Regions from separate parts of the Pseudomonas sp. L5B5 genome, predicted to be linked through region 2. Evidence: riboswitches for the same ligand, from Rfam matches in the RefSeq annotation. Region 2 holds a riboswitch; each other region holds the start of a gene.

Region 1 (7,815 bases), 830 kb from region 2:
CCCGGGACCAATGAACTGCAGGTCCACCTGGGGATGCAGGCGCAGCGGATCGAAATCCGTGTGGTTGCTGATACGCGGCAGCACCGGCACCACCACCTTGAGCACCTGCTCGACTTTGCCGGCCTGGCGCGAGTCGATACCGTCCTCGGCCTCCAGATGCAGGTCCATGACATAGGGCAACACACCGAGCACCGGTTTGCCGGTGCGCTGCTCCAGCCAATCCAGGCCCGGTTGCAGCAGGGCGATATCACCGCGGAAGCGATTGATGATGAAGCCCTTGACCCGCGCCTGCTCGCTGGGCGAAAGCAGTTCCAGGGTGCCTACCAGGTGGGCGAAAACCCCACCACGGTTGATATCGGCGATCAGCAGTACCGGACAGTCCACTGCCTCGGCAAACCCCATGTTGGCGATATCCCCGGCACGCAGGTTGATCTCGGCCGGCGAACCGGCGCCCTCCACCATCACCACCTGGTAGGCCTCGCGCAGGCGCTGGTGAGAGGCCAGAACTGCCTGCATGGCAATGGCCTTGTAGTCGTGATAGGCCACGGCATTCATGGTGGTCACGGCCCGGCCATGGATGATCACCTGAGAGCCGGTGTCGCTGTTGGGCTTGAGCAGCACCGGATTCATGTCGGTATGAGGTGCCAGCTTGGCGGCCTGGGCCTGGACCGCCTGGGCCCGACCGATCTCGCCGCCATCGGCGGTCACCGCACTGTTGAGGGCCATGTTCTGCGGTTTGAAAGGCACCACGCCGACACCCTGGCGCAACAGCCAGCGGCACAGTGCAGTCACCAGGGTGCTCTTGCCGGCATCTGAAGTCGTGCCTTGCACCATCAGCGTGGTCATGGGTAATCCTTGCGATAGGCTTGCAGGGCCTGCTCGAGGCGAGCCCAGTCGGCCTCATCGGCAGGCAGGCCGAAACGCAGGCTGCTGTTGTGGGCGAACAGGCGCAGGAGGATGCCGCGCCGTGCCATGAAGTGATGCAACCGCTCGGCCTCGCCGGTGATCAGCCACTGGAACAGGGCGCAGCCACCCTGGGGCTTGAAGCCATGGCGCTCCAGGACCTGCACCAGTCGCTGGCTGGCCACCTCGCTGCGCTCGCGCTGGCGAGCATGGCCTTCGACATCCTGCAGGCAGGCCTGTCCCAGGACCCGGGTCGGGCCGCTGACGGCCCAGGGCCCGACCTGTTCGGCCAGCAGTCGCAGCAGCCGGCGTTCGGCCAGGACAAACCCCAGGCGCACGCCAGCCAGCCCAAAGAACTTGCCGAAGGAGCGCAGGACGATCAGCCCCACCTGGTGGGCATGCCGCGCCAGGCTCAGTTCCGGGGTGTTGTCCATGAAGGCTTCATCCACCACCAGCCAGCCGCCACGCTGGGCCAGCCGTCCATGCCACTCCAGCAGGCGCTCGGGGGTCAGGCTCAGGCCCGTGGGATTGTTGGGGTTGACCACCACCAGCACATCGAGGCTATCGAGAAAGAAGTCCACTTCCTGCTCCAAGACCTCGCGCACCCGATAACCACTGCGACGCCAGGCTTCGGCATGCTCGGCGTAACAGGGCGACAGCACGCCGACCTTGCCGGTGCGCCGCAAGCGCGGCAACAGCTGGATCGCGGCCTGGGAACCGGCCACCGGCAATACTTCATCGGCCCCGTAATAAGTACAGGCCGCCTGTTCCAGGCCGTCATCGGTTTCCGGCAGGCGGGCCCAGGCACGCTGCGGAATCTGCGGGATAGGAAAGGGCCAGGGGGCCAGCCCACTGGACAGGTCCAGCCAGGCCTCCTCGGCAATGCCGTGCTCCCGGGCCGCCCTGCGCAACCGCCCACCATGCTCAAGCATAGAATTCAGCCCCCAGGCAAAGAATCAGCAGCCACAGCCATACTCCCCGCTGCACCAACTGCCAGCCGTGATCGATGGACGCGGCACTGGCCGGCTCCCCCTCACCCAATTGCGGACGCTGATGCAGCTCGCCGTGATAGACCGCCGCGCCTCCCAGTTCGACCCCCAGGGCTCCCGCCCCGGCCGCCATCACCGGGCCGGCGTTGGGACTGTCCCAGGTCGGTCCCTGGCGATACCAGCACTTGAATGCCAATCGGGTCTTGCCCAGCAAGGCATAGGTCAGGGCCACCAGGCGCGCCGGAATATAGTTGAGCAGATCGTCGATCCGCGCGGCGGCCCAGCCGAAGCGCTCGAAGCGCTCGTTGCGATAACCCCACATCGCATCCAGGGTGTTGCTCAGACGATAGAGCACCACCCCCGGCGCGCCCGCCACGGCAAACCAGAACAGGGCCGCAAACACCGCGTCGCTGCCGTTCTCCAGTACCGACTCGGTGGCCGCTCGCGCTACGGCGGTGGCGTCCAGCTCGCTGGTCTGGCGACTCACCAGGAACCCCACGCGGCGTCGCGCCTCGTCCAGATCATCGCTTCGCAGGGCCTGGGCCACCGGTTCGACATGCTCGCCGAGGCTGCGCAGCCCCAAGGCGCAGTACAACGCCAGGATCTCCACCAGCCAGCCAATGTAGGGCAGCCAGGACAAGGCCGTGGCCACCAGGGTCAGAGGTAGCACCGCCAGTACCCAGGCAGTGACACCATGGCTGCGCCACCCTCGCCCCGCGGCATTGAAGCGCTGCTCGATGCGGTCCGCCAGTCGCCCGAACGCCACCAGTGGATGCCAGCGCTTGGGCTCGCCCAGCAGCGCATCCAGCGCCACCCCGGCGACACTCAGCAACGCCACGCTCATCGACTCACTCCCCAGTAATTCTCATACAGCAACTCACTCAATGGTCGGGGCTGGGCCCAACCTTCCAGCGCCAGCATCGGCGCCGGGTAAAATTCGGCAACCGGCCCCAGGCACAACACCGCCAAGGGCTTGGCTCCCTCGGGCAAACCCAGCAGTGCAGCCAGGGCCTGGGGCTCGAACAACGAGACCCAGCCCATGCCCAGGCCTTCGCTGCGCGCCGCCAGCCACAGGTTCTGGATTGCGCAGGACATCGACGCCAGGTCCATTTCCGGGAGCGTGCGGCGGCCAAAAACATGCCGCTCGCGGCCATCCATCAAGGCGGCCACCAGAAGCTCGGCACAATCGTTGATGCCCTCGACCTTGAGTTTCATGAACTCGTCGGAACGCTCCCCGAGGGCCTCGGCAGTACGCACTCGCTCCTGCTCTACCAGTTGCCGAATACTTTCGCGCAGCGCTCGATCACTGATGCGGATGAAGCGCCAGGGCTGCATCAGCCCGACACTGGGCGCCTGGTGCGCAGCCTCCAGCAGACGCTGCAGCACCTCGGGGGCAACGTTGCCGCCGGCGAAATGGCGCATGTCACGGCGTTCGGCGATGGCGCGGTAGACCGCCTCGCGCTCGGGTGCGGAAAAAGCCAGCTCACTCACTCGCCTGGCCCTCGCCAACCATATGCTGCGGCGCGAACAACGCCGCCACCGCCAACGGATTGGACGGGAAATAGAAGTGCACATAGGAGGCGGTCATCCGCCCATCGCGATACACCGCCTCGGCGCCACGCCCACCGTTGGGGCTCACGCCCCGAGCGATGGGCTCGAGCGTCGTACTGGTCAGGGAGTGATGGTAGGTATGCCCGCGCAGGCTGCCTTCCGGCAGGTCCACCGCTTGCAGGGCCAGAGCTGCCAGACGTTTCTGCATCACGGCCTCGCCGGGCAACAGCCCCAGCAGTTCGGCACGCAGGCCTTCGACGTCGGTCAGGGCATCGAGCAGGTAAAGCATCCCGCCACATTCAGCAAGCAACGGCTTGCCGGCGGCATGGTGAGCACGAATGGCATCCAGCATGCCGGTGTTCTGCGCCAGCGCCTGATGGTGCAGCTCCGGGTAACCGCCGGGCAGGTACAGGCTGTCGGCCGCCGGCAATTCACGATCATGAATCGGCGAGAAAAAGTGCAACTGCGCGCCCATGGCCCGCAGCAGATCCAGGCTGGCGCCATAGGTGAAAGCAAACGCTTCGTCCTGCGCCACGGCGATCCGCACCCCCTCCAGCAATGGCTCACACACCTGCGGGGCCGGCGCGGCAAACCCCACGGCCGGTGGCAACGCTACCTGGCAACTGCTGGCCAGGGCTTGGGCAGCAGCGTCCAGGCGCAGGTCCAGGTCATTGAGTTCGTTGGCCTGCACCAGACCCAGGTGGCGACTGGGCAGTTCGATGCCAGTTTCCCGGGACAACGCGCCATACCAGCGCAGTCCCTCGGTCAGGCTGCCTTCGAGCAACTGCGCATGACGCACAGTACCCACCCGATTGGCCAGCACCCCGGCAAACGGCAGGTCCGGCTGGTAACGCGCCAGGCCAAGGGCCAGGGCGCCGAAGGTCTGGGCCATGGCAGTGCCATCGATCACCCCCAGTACCGGCACGCCGAAATGCCGCGCCAGGTCAGCGCTGGACGGGGTGCCGTCGAACAGCCCCATGACGCCTTCGATCAGGATCAGGTCGGCCTCCCCGGCCGCCTCCCACAGCAGGCGGCGACTCTCCTGCTCACCCACCATCCACAGGTCCAGCTGGTACACCGGGGCACCGCTGGCACGCTCGAGAATCATCGGGTCGAGAAAGTCCGGACCGCACTTGAAGACTCGCACCTTGCGCCCCTGGTTGCGGTGCAGGCGCGCGAGGGCGGCGGTCACGGTGGTCTTGCCCTGGCCGGATGCCGGTGCGGCGATCAATACCGCCGGGCAATGACGAACATCAGTCATGGATTCACGCTCACAGCTCGATGCCCTTCTGCGCCTTGATACCCGCTTGGAAGGCATGCTTGAGCATGCCCATCTCGGTCACGGTATCGGCCAGCTCGATCATTTGCGGCTTGGCCCCCCGCCCGGTCACCACCACGTGCTGCATCGGCGGACGGGCCTGCAGGTCGCCCAATACCTGATCCAGGTCCAGGTAACCGTGCTTGAGGGCAATGTTCAGCTCATCGAGTACCACCAGGCCGACATCGGGATTGCTCAGCAACTCCCGGGACACTGCCCAGGCGGCTTCGGCAGCGGCAATGTCTCGCTGGCGATCCTGGGTCTCCCAGGTGAAACCCTCGCCCATCACATGAAAGCTCACCTGCTCGGGGAAACGCCGGAAAAACAGCTCTTCACCGGTGCTTTCGCGGCCCTTGATGAACTGCACAACGCCACAGCGCATGCCATGCCCCATGGATCGGGCCAGCATGCCGAAAGCCGAGCTGCTCTTGCCCTTGCCATTGCCCGTCAGTACCAGCAGCAGCCCGCACTCGTTGGGCGAGTTGGCGATGCGCTCGTCGATCAGTGCTTTTTTGCGCAGCATGCGCGCCAAATGACGCTCGTCACGCTCGAGGGATTCACTCATTGAGCAGTTCTCCGTTGGGGCTTGGGGAACGGGGGCAGAAATGGAAACAAATGGCTTAAGCCTGGCATCGCCCACCGTGATGCCGTTGGATGGATCAGGCCGGTCTCCGGGCTCGTGAGCGGCATCGCTGCCGAACTGCGCGCCTTCCCATGTCGTCTTCGACACAGTGGCACCTGCACAGCCTTGACTCACCTACCGTTGCGGGGGCAGCGCCGGAATCGTCGCCAGCCCCATCACTGGAACGGCCCTGACCGGCTTCCCTGTTTCACCCTGTCGGCCAAGACCACAGAGCACCTGAAACAAGTCGCGAAGGTTAGAGGGTTGGGGGTAGAGCGTCAATTGAAGCTGTCCATCGCATCCGACGGAAAACTGCACTGCATCAACAAACTGACGCCAATCTTGTGCCACACTGGAAGCAATGATATCAAATAGCCACTTTCGGGGCCGACGCCCCTCCGCACAACAATAAGGGGTGAGTTCGATGCAAGGCATGATCATCAGCAATCCAAAGCTGGAATTCCTGCGTCCGATGCTGGAACGCTGGTTCGATTGCATTGACCGCTACAACGCGGTTCGCGGCGATAACGAAACCCCCTACTGGTTCGATGAACAAGCCAACCTGGGCCTGCTCTCCGCGGCAGCCTGGATGGCCGAGATGGTGAGCCTGGAGCACAGCCCCAGCAAAAAGCAGCTCGAGGAAGGCGCGCGCAATGCCCGCACCGACCTGTACCTGGCAACCAAGGAAGAACGCGCCTACATCCAGGCCACCCAGCGCTGGCCACGGGTCAACAACCTGAACCTGGCCCAGCCCCTGGCAGACATCGCCAGCGAAGCGAAGAGGATCAGCTATGCCAGCGACCTCAAGCTCGGCTGCCTGTTCGTCGCGCCACACAAGCTTCAACACAGCGCCACCCCCGAAGAGCTGCAAGACCTGCTCGACGATTTGCAGAAAGAGCACTGCTGCGCCGTGGCATGGTACTTCCCCTATGCCTATCGCAAGCTGCACAACGAAGCTGGCTGCTATCACCCCGGGATCGCGGTGCTGTTCAAGGAAGCCCGCTGAAAGAAGGGAACCCTGCCCGACGATGCTTCTCTATGATTGAACGTTCGCGCACTCATAGGGATATCAGCATGCTCACGCTTCGACACACCTTGCTCCTTGCCATCGCCGCCAGCCTCGCTGCCTGCGGCGAAACCTCCAGCCTGCAGGTCGCGGATGGAACCGGCCCGAACCCCAAGCTGCCGGAACCCAATCCCACGCTGATCCCCACGCTGAACATCGCCCCGGCCGTCGGCTGGCCCCAGGGAGCAAAACCACTGGCGGCCAGCGGAACCCAGGTCAATGCCTTCGCCGAGGATCTCGACCATCCGCGCTGGCTCTATGTACTGCCTAACGGGGACATCCTGGTGGCGGAAACCAATGCCCCGCCCAAACCGGACGACAGCCAGGGAATTCGCGGCTGGGTCGCCGGCAAAGTGATGGGCCGCGCTGGCGCGACAGTTCCCAGCGCCAATCGCATCACCCTGCTACGGGATGCAGATCACGACGGCGTGGCAGAAACCCGCAGTGTATTCCTGGAAAACCTCAACTCGCCCTTTGGCATGACCCTGATGGGCAACGACCTGTATGTGGCGGACACCGACAAGTTGCTGCGTTTCCCCTACCAGAACGGTGACACCCGGATCAGCGCCAGCGCCACCAAGGTGCTCGACCTGCCGGGTGGCACACTGAATCACCACTGGACCAAGAATGTCATTGCCAGCAAGGACGGCAGCAAGCTGTATGTCACCGTCGGTTCCAACAGCAACGTCGGCGAAAATGGCCTGGACAAGGAGCAAGGTCGCGCGGCGATCTGGGAAGTGGATCGTGCCAGCGGCCAGCACCGGCTGTTCGCCACCGGCCTGCGCAACCCCAACGGCATGGCCTGGGAACCTGCAAGCGGGGCACTCTGGACTGCCGTGAATGAACGAGATGAGATCGGCAGCGACCTGGTGCCCGACTACATCACTTCGGTCAGGGACGGTGCGTTCTATGGCTGGCCCTTCAGCTACTACGGCCAGCATGTCGACGCACGGGTCAAGCCTCAGGACCCGGCCCTCGTGGCCAAGGCGATCGCCCCGGACTACGCCGTGGGACCGCACACCGCCTCACTGGGACTGACATTTGCTGAAGGCAGCAAACTTCCGGCGCCCTTCACCGAAGGCGCCTTCATCGGCCAGCATGGTTCCTGGAACCGCAACCCCCACAGCGGCTACAAAGTGATTTTCGTGCCTTTCAGCGACGGCAAGCCCCAGGGTCAGCCGGTCGACGTGCTCAGTGGTTTTCTCGATGACGACAAACAAGCAATGGGCCGTCCGGTAGGGGTGGTGATCGACCAGCAGGGAGCCCTGCTAGTGGCGGATGACATCGGCAACAAGATCTGGCGAGTAACGGCCGCCAAGCAGCCCTGACATCAGCGCTTGCGGCACAAGGTCAGGCCGTCCCCCAG
Region 2 (7,815 bases):
CGCTGAGCTGCTGCAAGGCCTGTGGCCGGCGTCCGGTCCAGGGCTCGGCCAAGGCACAGTCCAGCGGATCGAAACCCAGCTCGAACGCCTTGGCCAGGGCCCGCAGCAGGCTGGCGTGCTGGCCCTTGCCATCGCCCCGGGGAATGCGCAACAGGGCCAGCAGCGTGTCGAGACGCAAGCGGCCCTCCGGCGATTCGCCGAACACATGCAGGCCATCGCGGATCTGCGACTCCTTGAGATCGCACAGGTAGGTGTCCAGCCGTGGCAGCCAGATAGCGGCATCGGCATCGCCCTCCAGCGGCCCGTCCAACTGCAATTCGCGGTCGATCTGGGTTTCGCGCACCAGGCGCAGGATGTCCCGTTGCAGCTCGCGGGCACGGCGCGGGTCCAGCAGCTGGGCTTCGTAGTATTCGTCGGCCAGCAGCTCCAGGTTGCGCAGCGGGCCATAGGTTTCGGCACGGGTCAGGGGTGGCATCAGGTGATCGATGATCACCGCCTGGGTGCGACGCTTGGCCTGGGCCCCCTCCCCCGGGTCGTTGACGATGAACGGATAGATATTCGGCAATGGTCCGAGCAGTGCATCCGGCCAGCAGTTCTCGGAAAGCCCCACGCCCTTGCCCGGCAGCCACTCCAGATTGCCGTGCTTGCCGACGTGGATCACCCCATGGGCGCCATAGACCTGGCGCAACCAGAAGTAGAACGCCAGGTAGGCATGGGGCGGCACCAGGTCCGGGTCGTGGTAGACCGCGCTGGGATCGACCTGATACCCCCGGGCCGGCTGGATGCCGATGAAGGTCAGGCCCATGCGCAGGCCGGCAATCATCAGTCGCCCATTGCGGAACATCGGATCCTGCTCCGGCCTGCCCCAACGTTCCAGCACCGCTTGGCGGTTGGCCTCGGGCAACGCCTGGAACAGGCGCAGGTAGTCGTCCAGGGCCAGGCTCTGCTGGCAGGGCCGCTGGTCTAGGCTGTCCAGGTCGTTGCTGACGCCACCGAGCAATTGCTGGATCAGCTCGGTGCCGCTGGCCGGCAGCTCGCCAGGCAGCGGATAACCCTCGGCCTGCAGGGCCTTGAGGATGTTCAATGCAGCTGCCGGGGTGTCCAGGCCCACGCCGTTGCCGATGCGTCCATCGCGAGTCGGGTAGTTGGCCAGGACCAGGGCGATGCGCTTCTGGCTGTTGTCCAGGCGCCCCAGCTCGATCCAGTGGCGCGCCAGCCGGGCAACGAAGTCCATGCGTTCGGGCTGGCCACGGTAGCAGACCACGTCCGACTGGCTGCGCTCGCTGCGCCAGGCCAGGTCCTTGAAACTGATGGGCCGGCTGATGATCCGGCCGTCCAGCTCCGGCAAGGCGATGTGCATGGCCAGGTCCCGAGGTCCCAGGCCCTGCTCGCTGGCCTGCCAGCCCGGCTCGTTGTCCTGGGCGCAGATGGCCTGGATCACCGGGACATTGCGGCGAAATGGCCGCAAGTGTGGAGCCTCGGGGCTGGACTGGGCAAACCCGGTGGTGTTGAGGATCACCCCGGCACCGGTTTGCTCCAGCCAGTCTTCCACCTGCGCCAGGCAGTCGGGTTCCTTGAGGCTGGCCACGGCGATCGGCAAGGGGTTGAGGCCCGCAGCCTGCAGCCGCTGGCAGAACAGGTCGATGAACGCCGTATTGGCCGCCTGCAAGTGCGAGCGGTAGAACAGCAGGCCCGCCACCGCCTGACCGGGCTGCCAGTCGGTTTGCCAGTCGGCCAGGCAGGCCTGGCTCTTGTGCGGATGATAGAGCGCCGTGCGCGCCAGGGCCTGCGGCTCGTTCCAGGGGTAATCGCGCCCCAGCAGGCCGCTGGCCAGGCAATGGTAGAAATTCAATGCATTGTCACGCCCGCCCTGGCGCAGGAACTGCCAGAGGCGATCGCGCTCGACCACCGATACCGTGCTCAGGCCACTGAGCTCCGGGTCCGGACGGTCGTCCCCAGGCACCAGGATCAGCTGCACCCCGCGCTGGGACAATTCCACTAGCCGCTCGACGCCATAACGCCAGTAGGCGATGCCGCCGTGCAGGGAAATCAGGATGACCTTGGCGTGCTGCAGCACCTGGTCCACATACAGGTCCACCGAGGCGTGGTTCTGCACCTGCATCGGGTTGGCCAGGCGCAAGCTGGGGTAGTCCGCGGGCAGTTGCTCCGCGGCCTCGGCCAGCAGCGCCAGGCTGGAGTCGCCGCTGCACAGGATCACCAGCTCGGCGGGGGTTTGTCCAAGGTCGGCAATGTTGTCATCCGACACGAATCCGCCGGGCTGGGTCCTGAGCAGGTGCACGGGTCAGGCGCCGAGGGCGGCGCGCAGTTGCGCTTCCAGCAGGGCCGCATCCAGCTCCTGGCCGATCAGTACCAGGCGCGTGGCCCGGGCTTCATCAGCGCTCCACTTGCGGTCGAAATGCTTGTCGAAACGGGTGCCTACGCCCTGGATCAGCAGGCGCATCGGCTTGCCGGGAATTGCCGCGAAACCCTTGACCCGCAGGATGCCGTGCTTGACCACCAGTTGGGTCAGGGCATCGAGCAGCAGGCTCTCGTCGGCCTCGGGCAACTCGATGGAGATCGAGTCGAAGGCGTCGTGGTCATGGTCGTCGTGATCGTCATCGCCGTCGTGGTGATGGTCGTGGTGGCTGTGGCGGCCGTCGATGTGTTCCTCGGAACCGGCACCCAGGCCCAGCAGCACGTCCAGCGGCAGGCGACCGCTGCTGGCTTCGATGACCTTGACCGCCGGCGGCAGCTCCTCGGCCACTTCCAGGCGGACCTTGGCCAGGTCTTCGGGGCTGATCAGGTCGGTCTTGTTGAGGATCACCAGGTCGGCGCTGGACAGCTGGTCGGCGAACAGTTCGTGCAGGGGCGATTCGTGGTCGAGGTTGGGGTCGAGCTTGCGCTGGGCATCCACCTGGTCCGGGAAGGCGGCGAAGGTGCCAGCGGCGACGGCCGGGCTGTCGACCACGGTGATCACCGCGTCGACGGTGCAGGCGCTGCGGATCTCCGGCCACTGGAAGGCTTGCACCAGAGGCTTGGGCAAGGCCAGGCCGCTGGTTTCGATGAGGATATGGTCCAGGTCGCCACGGCGCGCCACCAGCTCGCGCATCACCGGGAAGAACTCTTCCTGCACGGTGCAGCACAGGCAACCGTTGGCCAGCTCGTAGACTCGGCCGCTGGCCTCTTCCTCGGTGCAGCCGATGGAGCACTGCTTGAGGATCTCGCCGTCGATGCCCAGTTCGCCGAATTCATTGACGATCACCGCGATACGACGCCCCTGGGCGTTGTCCAGCATGTGCCGCAGCAATGTGGTCTTGCCCGAGCCCAGGAAGCCGGTGACGATGGTGACGGGAAGTTTGGCCAGTGTTTTCATCGGATGCCCTTTGGCGAAGGTGGCGGGCATGCGGGACGACAAGCACGGCACAGGGCTCGTACTGATTTCGCCACCGGATCACCCCGCCCGGTTGTAGTGAGAATCTGGGTCGAGGCAGGTCTCCTGGCTGGGGGCTTGTCAGTCATGGACTGACATTTCCTGTGCCTTCCCACCGGCGTCGTGGACGCCAGGCAGTGGCCTTGCAGGAATGAAACCCTCCACAGTTGCGGGGGCAGCCGCGGCTTCTACCGCGTTCCCGTCTTAGCTTCGACCACTGGCCGAAGAACCTCGAAGGCGCAAGGCTACGCAGAGCGTACAGGGCGGTCAATGCGCATGTGTGGCCAAGGCCACGCCAGCCGGCAATTGACGACGCTCCCCTGCCCATGATTTGCTACACAACTTGTTACGGGTGCCCTTCACAGGGTGAAACGGGAAACCGGTGAATCACGCGCTTGCCAGCCGTGACCAGTCCGGTGCTGCCCCCGCAACGGTAAGCGAGCGAAGTGTCAGATCCACTGTGCCCCTGGGCATGGGAAGGTGACACTTGCCGGCACGGCCCAAAGGCCGGCCCCTCGCAAGCCCGGAGACCGGCCCGCAATACACGAATGACAAACCCGCGGTGGGCGGGCGCTGTTGCAAACCCTGCGTGGCTGTCACGCGGGGTTTTCTTGCGCCGCTTCCCGCTGACAAACCCAAGGGGACGCGCCATGTCGACCATCAGCAGCACCAGCCATTCCGCCAGCAGCACCACCACCCTGAGCCAACGCCTGGTGGCCGCCATCGGTGCCTCGATCCTCGGCGCCTGCCTGGTGTACTTCGCCGGTTTCTCGCACATCGAGGCCGTGCACAACGCGGCCCACGATACCCGCCACAGCGCCGCCTTCCCTTGCCACTGAGGCCTGCCCGATGATCAAGCGTATTGCGCAAACCGCAGGGTTCACCGGACTGCTGGCCGCCTTGCTGCTGACCCTGCTGCAGAGCTTCTGGGTCGCCCCGTTGATTCTCCAGGCGGAAACCTACGAGAAAGCCCCGGCCACCGAGGAAGTCCATGAACACGCTCCGGGCGCCATGGCGGGCCACGTCCATGACGAAGAGGCCTGGGAGCCGGAAGACGGTTGGCAGCGAGTGCTGTCCACCACGGGCGGCAACCTGGTGGTCGCCGTCGGTTTCGCCCTGATGCTGGCCGGCCTCTACACCCTGCGCGCCCCAAGCCGCACCTCCCAGGGCCTGCTCTGGGGCCTGGCCGGCTACGCGACCTTCTGCCTGGCCCCCACCCTGGGCTTGCCGCCTGAACTGCCCGGCACTGCCGCCGCCGACCTGGCCCAACGCCAGATCTGGTGGGTAGGCGCCGCAGCCTCCACCGCCACGGGCATTGCCTTGATCGTGTTCGCCGGCAATTGGCTGCTCAAATTGCTGGGCGCCGCCATTATCGCCGTGCCCCACGTGCTCGGCGCACCGCAGCCGGAAGTGCACTCGATGTTGGCTCCGGAGGCACTGGAGGCACAGTTCAAGATCGCTTCGCAGTTGACCAATGCCGCCTTCTGGCTGGCCCTGGGTCTGATCAGCGCCTGGCTGTTCCGGCGCAAGGGCGAGGACGGCCATCAGGCATGACATCCAGGGGCGTAGCGCCGGCCCTGGTGGTCGGCCTGGGCTGCCGCAAGGGCTGCCCGGCCAGCACCCTGCGCGCCCTGCTGGACCAGGTATTGCGAGAAAATGGCCTGGCCCTGCAGCAAGTGCAGGCCCTGGCCAGCATCGACCTGAAGCAGGATGAACCGGGCCTGCTGGCCTTGGCACAACAGCTGTCGCTGCGGTTGACTTGTTTCAGCAGCGCCCAGCTGGCCCCCTACAGCCCGCGCCTGAGCCACAGGTCCCAGGTTGCCTTCGAGCGCACCGGCTGCTATGGCGTCGCTGAAAGCGCCGCCCTGGCCATGGCCGAAACCCTGCAAGGGGAGCCGGCACGACTCCTGGTCCCCCGGCAAAAGCACCCCCAGGCGACCCTGGCATTGGCCGTTTGCCCGTAGAATCCCGATAATCCCCGCCTTCGATCATGAGCATTCTTCATCTGAAGCCCTGCTCCGGCCCCTTTTTCACAGGACACAGCCATGACTGTCTACTTCATCGGCGCCGGCCCCGGCGATCCCGAACTGATCACCGTCAAGGGCCAACGCCTGATCCACCGCTGTCCGGTAATCATCTACGCCGGTTCCCTGGTCCCCCAGGCGGTGCTAGACGGGCACAGTGCGGTGCGGGTGATCAACAGCGCCGAACTGCACCTGGAGCAGATCATCGAAGTTATGCGCCAAGCCCACGCCCAGGGCCAGGATGTGGCCCGGGTGCATTCCGGCGACCCGAGCCTGTATGGCGCCATCGGTGAACAGATCCGCTGCCTGCGGGAGCTGGGCATTGCTTTCGAGATCGTTCCCGGGGTTACTGCCACCGCCGCCTGCGCCGCCTTGCTGGGGGCCGAACTGACCCTGCCGGATGTTTCCCAGAGCGTGATCCTCACCCGTTACGCGGACAAGACGAGCATGCCTGCCGGGGAAGAATTCGCCAGCCTGGCAGCCCATGGCGCGACCATGGCCATCCATCTGGGCGTCAACCATCTGGAACGCATCGTCGCCGAACTCCTGCCCCATTACGGCATCGACTGCCCGATCGCCGTGGTGCACCGGGCCACCTGGCCGGACCAGGACTGGGTCGTGGGCACCTTGGCGGACATCCAGGCAAAGGTCGCGGCCAAGGGCTTTCGGCGCACCGCGCTGATCCTGGTGGGCCGGGTACTGGCCACCGATGCGTTCAGCGAATCATCGCTGTACCGCGCCGGGCACGCGCACCTCTATCGCCCCTGACCCACTTGCTCAGCCCCAGGGGCCTTGCTCCAGGCATAAAAAAACGGCGCTCACGGGGCGCCGTTTTTTTGGGTCGCAGCGAACGCCTTAGTAGTAGGCGTTTTCTTTCTGCGTATGGTCAGTGACGTCGCGCACGCCCTTGAGTTCGGGGATACGCTCGAGCAGGGTGCGCTCGATGCCTTCCTTCAAGGTCACGTCGGCCTGCCCGCAACCCTGGCAGCCGCCACCGAACTGCAGGACGGCGATGCCGTCCTCGACCACTTCGATCAGGCTGACCTGGCCGCCGTGGCTGGCCAGTCCCGGGTTGATCTCGGTTTGCAGGTAGTAGTTGATGCGCTCGTTGATCGGGCTGTCGGCATTGACCATCGGCACCTTGGCATTGGGCGCCTTGATGGTCAGCTGGCCGCCCATGCGATCGGTGGCGTAGTCGACGACCGCGTCATCGAGGAAACCTTCGCTGAAGGCGTCGATGTAGGCGGTGAAACTCTTGAGACCCAGGGCCTTGTCCTCGGGCTTTTCTTCGCCCGGCTTGCAATAGGCGATGCAAGTCTCGGCGTACTGGGTCCCTGGCTGGGTAATGAAGATGCGGATGCCAATCCCCGGGGTGTTCTGCTTGGAAAGCAGATCAGCCAGATAATCGTGGGCGGCGTCGGTAATGGTTATGGCGCTCATGGTGGTTCCTCGCAGACGTGGGCGCAGTTTACGCCAATCGACGTCGCTGAAAAAGTCCTAGTATTTTTGTCGGGATAGACCTTGGTATGAAGCGCCCCCCGGGATACCTGGGCATCCCGGGGGGCACGACAGCTCTACCTCAGAGGTTTTCGTAGCGATTCATGTCCATGACCCCGGCCTCCACCGGGTCGGTTTCCTTCAAGTAGCGAGTCTGGTCGTGGAAGTACTGCCAGAACTGCGGATGGCTGCGCCGGATGCCCCAACGCTCGACGACCTTTTCAAATCCTGCGGCATCCCGCGCCTCCTGCATGGCCGCGACGAATTCCGGCACCTGCTCGGCCGGGACGTCGAACATGAAGTTCGGATAGCTGCCGAGAATGCCCGGGAAGATGGTCAGGGTGTCCAGGCCCGGCTGGTAGCGCAACGACTCGCCCAGCATGAAGGCCACGTTACTGTGGGCACGGTTGCGCAGCACGCTGTAGAACTCGCGCTTGCCCCCCGGCGTCTGGACCCTCAGCAAGGTGGCTTCGGGCATTTGCTCGATGACCTTCAGCCCCGCCGCCGGACGCGACGCCAAACGGCTCAGGGCCTGCTCGGCGTCCTGCAATGCCGGGTCGATGTTGGGGCGCGAGCAATAGGCGCTGTCGCATCGGTTGATCGGGTCCGGCTTGGCATTGAGCTCGCCATAACGGGCCAGAAGCTGGTTGGCGAAATCCTTCTTCGGGTCCTTGGCGTCCAGCCTCAGGGCGCTGCGCTTGCTGTCGTCGATGGACTCGTAATCCAGCCACATCTTGAACTTGCCGCTGTTCTGGTACCAATCATCGAGAAAGTCCTCGCGGGTGCCGGCGGGCATCAGGCGCAGGAAGTTCTGCTCGGCGCCGTTGCGAATCAGGTCGAAGTACAAGCGGGTCTGGGCCTGGT
Region 3 (7,815 bases), 1.5 Mb from region 2:
GGATCACCGACACCGCCACGGTGCTCGGCCGCCTGCGGGAGATCCGCGGATGAACCGGGCCCAGGGCATCGAGGCCCTGAGCCCCGTGGCGATGACCAGCATCGTCACCACCGACCTGATCGGCGTCACCCGTGGACGCTCGTTCCCCAGCGACGAGCTGGAACGCTACCGGGTCGGCGGCTGCGGCTGGGTGCCGGCCAACAGCGCGCTGACGCCCCAGGACCTGATCGCCGAGGACAACCCCTGGGGAGCCTACGGCGACCTGCGGCTGATCCCCGACCTGGACAGCCGGGTCAGCGTCGGTGCCGGACCCGACGCCTCGGCGCCGGCCCTGGAGTTCATCCATGCCAATATCTGCCAGACCGACGGCCAGCCCTGGGCCGCCTGCCCGCGCACCTTGCTGCGCAACGAACTGGCGGCCTACCAGGTCCTGGGCATCCAGGTCACCGCGGCCTTCGAGCATGAGTTCAACCTCGACACCGGTAGCGACCAGGCCGAACACCTGGCCTTCTCCCTGCAGGCCCAGCGCCAGGGCGCGGCCTTCGGCGGTTGGTTGCTGGCCGCACTGCGCGCCGCCGGGGTCGAGCCGGAAATGTTCCTGCCCGAGTACGGCAAGCATCAATACGAAGTCACCTGCCGCCCGACCCAGGGCCTGGCCGCCGCCGACCGGGCGGTGAACGTGCGCGAGATCACCCGCGAGATCGCCCGGCAACTGGGACAGCGGGTCAGCTTCGCGCCCAAGACTGCCGAGAACGCGGTGTGCAACGGCGTGCACCTGCACCTGAGCCTGCAGGACCTGGACGGCGCCCCGTTGCTCTACGATCCGCAGGCGGTGAGCGGCGACGACCTCTCGCGCCTCGGTCAGCACTGGGCCGCAGGCGTGCTCAAGCACCTGCCGGCACTGTGCGCCTTCACCGCGCCCACCCCGATTTCCTATGCACGCCTGCAGCCCCACCACTGGAGCGCCTCCTACGCCTGCCTGGGCCTGCGTAACCGCGAAGCCTCGCTGCGCATCTGCCCCACCGTGACCATCGGCGGCAAGGCGGCGGCTCCCCAGTACAACCTGGAGTTCCGCGCCCTGGACGCCACCGCCTCGCCGCACCTGGCCATGGCCGTAGTGCTGATGGCCGGGCGGCTGGGCATCGAGCAACAGCTGGCGCTCAATGCGGTGACCGACAAGGTCCCCGACGACCTGAGCGCCGAACAGCGCCTGGCCAGCGGCATCGTGCCGCTGCCCGGCAACCTGCCCCAGGCCCTGGAATGCCTGCGTGACAACCGCGAGCTGCGGCAGCTGCTGCCGCAACCGCTGCTGGATACCTATTTCGCCGTCAAGCAAAAGGAAGTGTCCCTGACCGAGCACCTGAACCCTGCCCAACTCTGTGAGCACTATGGACACCTGTACTGAATCCGCCGAGCTGGGGCTCTACACCGAGCCGGCCTATCGCCTGTTCCGGGAAGACTCCGAGCATCCGCTGATCCTGGTCTGCGAGCACGCCAGCCACTACATTCCACCGGCCCTGAACGACCTGGGCCTGAGCCCGGTGGCGGCCCTCGAGCATATCGCCTGGGACCCAGGCGCCCTGGAGCTGGCCCAGAGCCTGTCCCAGGCCCTGGGCGCAACCTTGATTGCAGCCAACTACTCGCGCCTGCTGATCGACCTCAACCGTCCGCGGCATGCCCCCGACAGCATCCCGCTGCAGAGCGAGATCTACCAGGTGCCGGGCAACCAGCACCTGGACGAAGCGACCCGCGAGTATCGCCGCCAGCAGCTGTTCACCCCGTTTCACCAGCGCCTGCAACGCATCATCGACCGGCGCCTGGCCCAGGGCCGTGAAGTGCGCGTGGTGGGCATCCACAGCTTCACCCCGGTGTACTACGGCCAGCCGCGCGATCTGGAAATCGGCGTGCTCTACGGCAGCGCCACCGCCTACGCCGCCCGGGTACTGGAGGGGTTGTGGGCCCTGCCGATGAAAGTGGCTGGCAACCAGCCTTATGAAATCGATCCGTTGAGCGATATGACGGTACCGGTGCACGGCGATGCACGGGGCCTGGAGTCGGTGTTGATCGAGGTGCGCAATGACCTGCTGCGCACCCCGCAGGCCGTGCAGCACTGGAGCGACTGCCTGGCGCCATTGCTGTAGTCGGCAAGGAAGATTCGCTGGATAAACCGCTGTTTGCAGGACCGGTACGACAACAATCAGAAAAACCGCCGTGGTGTGTCTTTGACCCTGCCAGGTTCGAACACAGGCCCGCACACCAGGGAGTCAATGACGACCCCTGGCGCGAGCGCTGCCCCCCTATTGGCTACAAGGAGAACTGCTTCATGGAGATTGAAGAATTCGGCTACAAACAGGAACTCAAGCGCGGGCTGAACCTGCGTGACCTGGTGGTCTACGGGATGATTTTCATGATCCCCATCGCCCCGTTCGGGGTCTACGGCTACGTCAACCAGGAAGCACCGGGCATGGTGCCCCTGGCCTACATCATCGGCATGGTGGCCATGCTCTTCACGGCCCTGAGCTACGGCGCCATGGCTCGCGCCTTTCCCATCGCCGGCTCGGTCTACTCCTACGCCCAGCGCGGGCTCAACCCCCATGTCGGCTTCCTCGCCGGCTGGCTGATGCTCCTGGACTACCTGCTGATCCCCCCGCTGCTCTACGTCTACGCGGCCATGGCGCTCAACCACCTGTACCCGGAGATACCCAAGGTCGGTTTCATCCTGGCATTCCTGGTCAGCGCCACCTTCGTCAACCTGCGGGGCATCACCTTCACGGCGAGGATGAACATCCTGTTCCTGCTGGCGCAACTGGTGGTCCTGGGGATCTTCCTGTTCTACGCCTGGAACGCCCTGCACGGCGGCGCCGGCCACGGCCAGCTGACCCTGGCGCCGTTGTACAGCCCGGACAATTTCCACTTCGGCATGCTGATGCAGGGCGTGTCCATCGCCGTGCTGTCGTTCCTGGGTTTCGATGCGATCTCGACCCTGGCCGAGGAGGTCAAGGGCGACCCGGGCCGCAGCGTCGGGCGTGCCGCGCTGATCACCCTGGTGGTGATGGGCGCGATCTTCGTCGTGCAAACCTGGATCGCCACCGACCTGGCCGCCGGCATGGGCTTCAAGTCCGCCGACACCGCCTTCTACGAGATCGCCGAACTGGCCGCCGGCAGCTGGCTGGCGACCCTCACCGGGGTGGCCACGGCGCTGGCCTGGGGCGTGGCGGTGGCCATCACTTCGCAGGCCGCGGTGTCGCGCCTGCTGTTCGGCATGGCCCGCGATGGCAAGTTGCCCAAGGTGCTGGCCAAGGTTCATCCCAAGCACAATACCCCGCACATCAGCATCTACCTGGTGGCGGTGCTGTCGCTGGTGATCTGCTACCTGTTCATCAACTCGGTGGACACCCTGACTTCCCTGGTCAACTTCGGTGCCCTGAGCGGCTTCATGCTGCTGCACATCACCGTGATCAATTTCTACTGGCGCCGGCAGAAGTCCGGCCAGGTCCTGCGTCACCTGGTCTGCCCGCTTGTCGGTTTCGTGATCGTCTGCGCCATCATGTACAACATGGGGGTGGACGCGCAGAAACTTGGCGCCATCTGGGTGGTCGCAGGATTGGTATACCTGTTTGTGCTCAATCGGCTGGGCAACGGTGCCGCCCTGCCGGATCCGCTCAAGCAATAGTGAAAGCGGCGCAGCCCCTGTGGGGCGCCGCGCCTTCTGGGCACTGCCACCAAGAGCAGCCAGGAAACGGGCCGCCGGATGTCGCGGCCTTGTAGATGCGTGGAAATCGACAGTGATGTCTGGCCGCCCTGCCCTCGGGCTGGCGGCCCTTGATACAGGAGTACACCCATGCTGGCCTTGCGTCCCGTGGCGTTATCCGATCTGCCCCAACTGCGGCGCCTGGCCCGCGAACGACTGCTGGGCGTGACTTCGCTGGTGGACGACGAAGACTGCCTGCGGGAAAAGATCCTCGATTCCCTGGCGTCCTTCGCCAAGACCGAAGCTAGCCAGGGCCCGGAAAACTACTTTTTTGTCCTCGAAGACCCCGACAGCGGTTGCTTGCACGGCTGTTCGGACATCCTGGCCACGGCCGGCTTCCCCGAACCGTTCTACAACCTGCGCAACCGCCCGTTCATCAGCAGCTCCCGCGAGCTGGACATCCAGCACGGGGTGCCGACCCTGTCCCTGTGCCATGACCTGAGCGAGCAAACCCTGCTGCGCAGCTTCCACATGGATGCCGCGCTGGCCGGCACGCCCCTGGCACAACTGACCTCCCGGGCACGCTTGCTGTTCATCGCCGCCCACCCCCTGCGTTTCGCCGACAGCTGCATCAGCGAGATCGTCGGCTACAGCACCGCCAGTGGCCACTCGCCGTTCTGGGAAGCGGTGGGCCAGCACTTCTTCGACCTGCCCTATGTCGAGGCCGAACGGCTGTGTGCCCTGCAGGGCCGAGGTTTTCTCGTCGAATTGATGCCCCAGTACCCGATCTACATCCCGATGCTCGCGCAACCGGCCCAGGACTGCATCGGCCGCATCCATCCCGATGCCAAGGAGGCCTGCGACATCCTGGTGGACGAAGGTTTTTCCCCCACCCAGTACGTCGACCTGTTCGACGCCGGCCCGACCCTGCAGGGGCGCAACCATGAACTGCGCTCGATCATCCAGAGCCGGATCGCCACCAGCTACCTCGCTGCGCAGAGTGGCCAGGGCCGTCCATGGCTGCTGAGCAACGATCGGCTGCAAGGCTTTCGCGCCATCGTCGCCCTGCTCGACGAGGCTCCCGGCGACTTCACGGGCCTGGACCAGGCAATGCTCCAGGCCTTGCAGCTGGAACCCGGCGACCCGGTGCGGAGCATTGCGTTATGACCCTGCGTCCCTACCTCCCCACAACCAGCCCGCTGCCAGGAGCCAGAGCATGATCGTGCGTCCGATCCGCGTCACCGACCTGCCGGCGGTGCTGCGCCTGCTGGGAGGCTGCCAGCGCGAGCTGGATAACCTCAGCACCGACCCCGAGCGCCTGGACCACCGGGTGCGCTGGGCCCAGCGGGCCTTTGCCGGCCAGGTGGAGCGCGCCGACGCCGATTACCTGTTCGTGCTCGAAGATGACGACCAGCAAGTGACCGGTATCTGCGGCCTGAGCGGCGCCATCGGCCTGCGCGAGCCCTGCTACAACTATCGGCTCGGCGTCACCCGTGGCAGCGCACCCGGGCTGGGCATCGAGAAACAGGTCCCGACCCTGTTCCTGTGCAACGACATGACTGGACAATCCCAGCTGTGCTCGCTGTTCCTGCGCCATGACCTGCGCCAGGGCCACACCGGCCGTCTGTTGTCCACCGCCCGCCTGCTGTTCGTCGCCGAATACCCCACGCTGTTCGGCGACAAGCTGGTGGCCGAGTTGCGTGGCCAGGTCGACAGCCAGGGCTGCTCGCCATTCTGGGACAGCCTGGGTCGGCACTTCTTCAAGATGGATTTCCAGCAGGCCAACCGCCTGTCCAGTCAGGGCAGCAAGTCCTTCATCGCCGAACTGATGCCGCGCCAACCGCTTTACACCTGCCTGCTCAGCACCCAGGCCCAGGCCTCCATCGGCCAGGCCCATGCCAGCACCGACCAGGCGGTGGGCATCTTGCGCGACGAAGGTTTCAGTCACCAGGGCTGCATCGACGTCTTCGACGGCGGCCCGCTGATCGAGGCCGAGGTGACGAAGATCCGCAGCGTGCGCGAAAGCCAGGTGTTGCCGCTGCTGGTGGGCAATCCTGACCAGCAGGCGCCGATGTGGCTGATCCACAACCGGCGCCTGGAAAGCTGTCGCATCACCGCTGCGCCGGGGCGCCTGGTAGCCGGCTGCCTGCTGGTGGACCGCCAGACCACCAAGCGCCTGCAACTGCAACCCGGTGATTCGGTTCGCGCAGTGCCGCTGCTGGCCTGCCCTTCGAGTGCCAGCGACCAGCCCCCGGTACGCACCTCCCCCGCCACCGTCCCGTGAAGCTCTGCTTCGTGTAGCCGCTGCCGCAGGCTGCGTACGACCGCGCAGCGGGCGCAAACCTTGCGAATTCCACAATGAAGGCCCTGCGGGCCTTGGCGCAGCTTCGCAGGCTCAGCAGCGGCTACACGAGCTGCGCTGGGCTCGGCGATAACGGTATGGCTGCGCAGCGGGCGCAATCATGGCGGCCACAGGATTGACGAACGGTAGGACGAGTGTTCAGATGCCGCCCTGTTTCAGGTGCCTCACGCCGCCGTGCGTGAGGTGAAACGGGAAACCGGTGCGCCCCCAGAGGCAAGTCCGGTGCTGCCCCCGCAACGGTAAGCGAGTGCTGCATTCAACACGCCACTGTACCCAAGGTATGGGAAGGCGAATGCAGCCAGCCTCGCAAGCCCGGAGACCGGCCTGAAGTATCTGTTTGGCAATCCTGCGGTGGGCGGGCATGGGCCGGTGTGGGCGCGTGCGCGTGCCTGCCACCTTCTCCCTGCGTGCTTCCCGAAGACACTTTCGAGAAGACCAACAATGAAAACAACAGACACTTCCCTTGCGCGCGACTGGCGTGCTCCGCGCCGTTCCATGGGCGGCGCCCTGCTCGGCTGCCTGTTCAGCCCCTGGCTGCTGGCCGACGATACATCCCTGAAGCTGGACCAGCAGTTCGTGTCTGCCCCGTCGGTGGAATCCACTACCGTGGCCGAGATGGCCAAGTACGGCAGCAAGGTAGACGTCATCGATCGCCAGCAGATCGAGCGTGCCGGTCCCAGCAGCGACATCACCCGGGTGCTGCAGATGTACGTGCCGGGCCTCTATGTAGCGCCCAAGAACGGCCCCTTCGACTACGGCACCTATTCGCTGCTGGGCGGACGCAACGACGACACGCTGATCCTGCTCGATGGCGTGCGCCTGAACAACCGCCTGTACGGCGGCCTGTACCTGGATACCCTGCCAGCCAACGCCATCGAGCGCATCGAAGTGCTCAAGGGCGGCCAGAGCCTGCTGTTCGGCACCCAGGCGGTGTCCGGGGTGATCAACATCGTCACCCGCAGCCCACAGACCCGCGACGCCTCCGGCGAAGTCAACCTGGGCCTGGACAGTTTCATGGGCAAGAGCGGCGATGCCCGGGTGGAACGCATCGTCAGCAACGGCCTGGGCGACCTCGGCCTGCTGGCCTATGTCAGCCACAACGTCTCCGACGGCTACCAGCCGTTTCGCAACAGCGCCTACAACGCCAGCACCCGGGACAAGAAGCGCTCCTATGAGGTGACCACCTTCGGCGCCAAGGCGATCCAGGGTTTTGGCGACGATTCGCGCCTGGAACTGTTCTACCAGTACACCGACGCCAACCTGGATTTCGCCCGCGCCGCGAACAACAAGAAGACCACCAACGACCGGGTCCAGCAGATCGCCACCGCCACCTTCGAGCAACGCCTGGGCGAGCGTTTCAGCTACTTCGTCAAGGGCCATGTCAACGACTGGGATACGCGCTACACCCGTATCAACAACAGCGATGATGGCGGCACCAAGATCATCAACCACAACGACTACTGGGGCTTCACCGACTGGGGCGTGCAGGCCGAAGGCAAGGCCGAACTGGACGGCGGCCATGTGCTGGTATTCGGCACCGACAACCAGTGGTTCAAGGGCCAGGACGACGTACTCAAGATCGACAACAGCAAGGCCCAGGCCAACGCCCTGTACACCCAGTTGCGCCCGGTGTTCGATACCCTGCCGGACTGGCACCCGAGCATCGGCGTGCGCCACGAAAAAATGAGCGGTGGCGAGAGCGCCACGGTGGGCATGCTCACCTCGCTGTACGACCTCACGCCCAACTGGCAACTGCGCGGCC

The links. A riboswitch is a leader RNA that binds a small molecule or an ion and turns the genes downstream of it on or off. The one in region 2 is predicted to bind cobalamin.
Region 1: it holds a riboswitch for cobalamin, as region 2 does, so the genes downstream of both, cobO (cob(I)yrinic acid a,c-diamide adenosyltransferase) here and cobW (cobalamin biosynthesis protein CobW) in region 2, are expected to answer to the same signal.
Region 3: it holds a riboswitch for cobalamin, as region 2 does, so the genes downstream of both, LGQ10_RS06760 (TonB-dependent receptor plug domain-containing protein) here and cobW (cobalamin biosynthesis protein CobW) in region 2, are expected to answer to the same signal.

The regions. Positions count from the first base shown of each region.
Region 1 covers NZ_CP084742.1:6,009,784-6,017,598, reverse strand. The annotation lists gene LGQ10_RS27760 (cobyric acid synthase) at 1-846, opposite strand, end outside; gene cobD (threonine-phosphate decarboxylase CobD) at 843-1,835, opposite strand; gene cbiB (adenosylcobinamide-phosphate synthase CbiB) at 1,828-2,736, opposite strand; gene bluB (5,6-dimethylbenzimidazole synthase) at 2,733-3,383, opposite strand; gene LGQ10_RS27740 (cobyrinate a,c-diamide synthase) at 3,376-4,704, opposite strand; gene cobO (cob(I)yrinic acid a,c-diamide adenosyltransferase) at 4,715-5,326, opposite strand; cobalamin riboswitch at 5,406-5,639, opposite strand; gene LGQ10_RS27730 (hypothetical protein) at 5,808-6,389, shown strand; gene LGQ10_RS27725 (PQQ-dependent sugar dehydrogenase) at 6,458-7,777, shown strand; gene LGQ10_RS27720 (class I SAM-dependent methyltransferase) at 7,780-7,815, opposite strand, start outside.
Region 2 covers NZ_CP084742.1:23,901-31,715, reverse strand. The annotation lists gene cobN (cobaltochelatase subunit CobN) at 1-2,299, opposite strand, end outside; gene cobW (cobalamin biosynthesis protein CobW) at 2,303-3,373, opposite strand; cobalamin riboswitch at 3,469-3,679, opposite strand; cobalamin riboswitch at 3,764-3,984, shown strand; gene LGQ10_RS00100 (CbtB domain-containing protein) at 4,081-4,269, shown strand; gene LGQ10_RS00095 (CbtA family protein) at 4,280-4,984, shown strand; gene LGQ10_RS00090 (cobalamin biosynthesis protein) at 4,981-5,394, shown strand; gene cobM (precorrin-4 C(11)-methyltransferase) at 5,476-6,222, shown strand; gene nfuA (Fe-S biogenesis protein NfuA) at 6,310-6,894, opposite strand; gene LGQ10_RS00075 (fatty acid cis/trans isomerase) at 7,034-7,815, opposite strand, start outside.
Region 3 covers NZ_CP084742.1:1,504,566-1,512,380, forward strand. The annotation lists gene LGQ10_RS06730 (isochorismatase family cysteine hydrolase) at 1-53, shown strand, start outside; gene LGQ10_RS06735 (glutamine synthetase family protein) at 50-1,405, shown strand; gene LGQ10_RS06740 (N-formylglutamate amidohydrolase) at 1,389-2,141, shown strand; gene LGQ10_RS06745 (APC family permease) at 2,324-3,673, shown strand; gene LGQ10_RS06750 (arginine N-succinyltransferase) at 3,842-4,858, shown strand; gene LGQ10_RS06755 (arginine N-succinyltransferase) at 4,908-5,975, shown strand; cobalamin riboswitch at 6,194-6,396, shown strand; gene LGQ10_RS06760 (TonB-dependent receptor plug domain-containing protein) at 6,549-7,815, shown strand, end outside.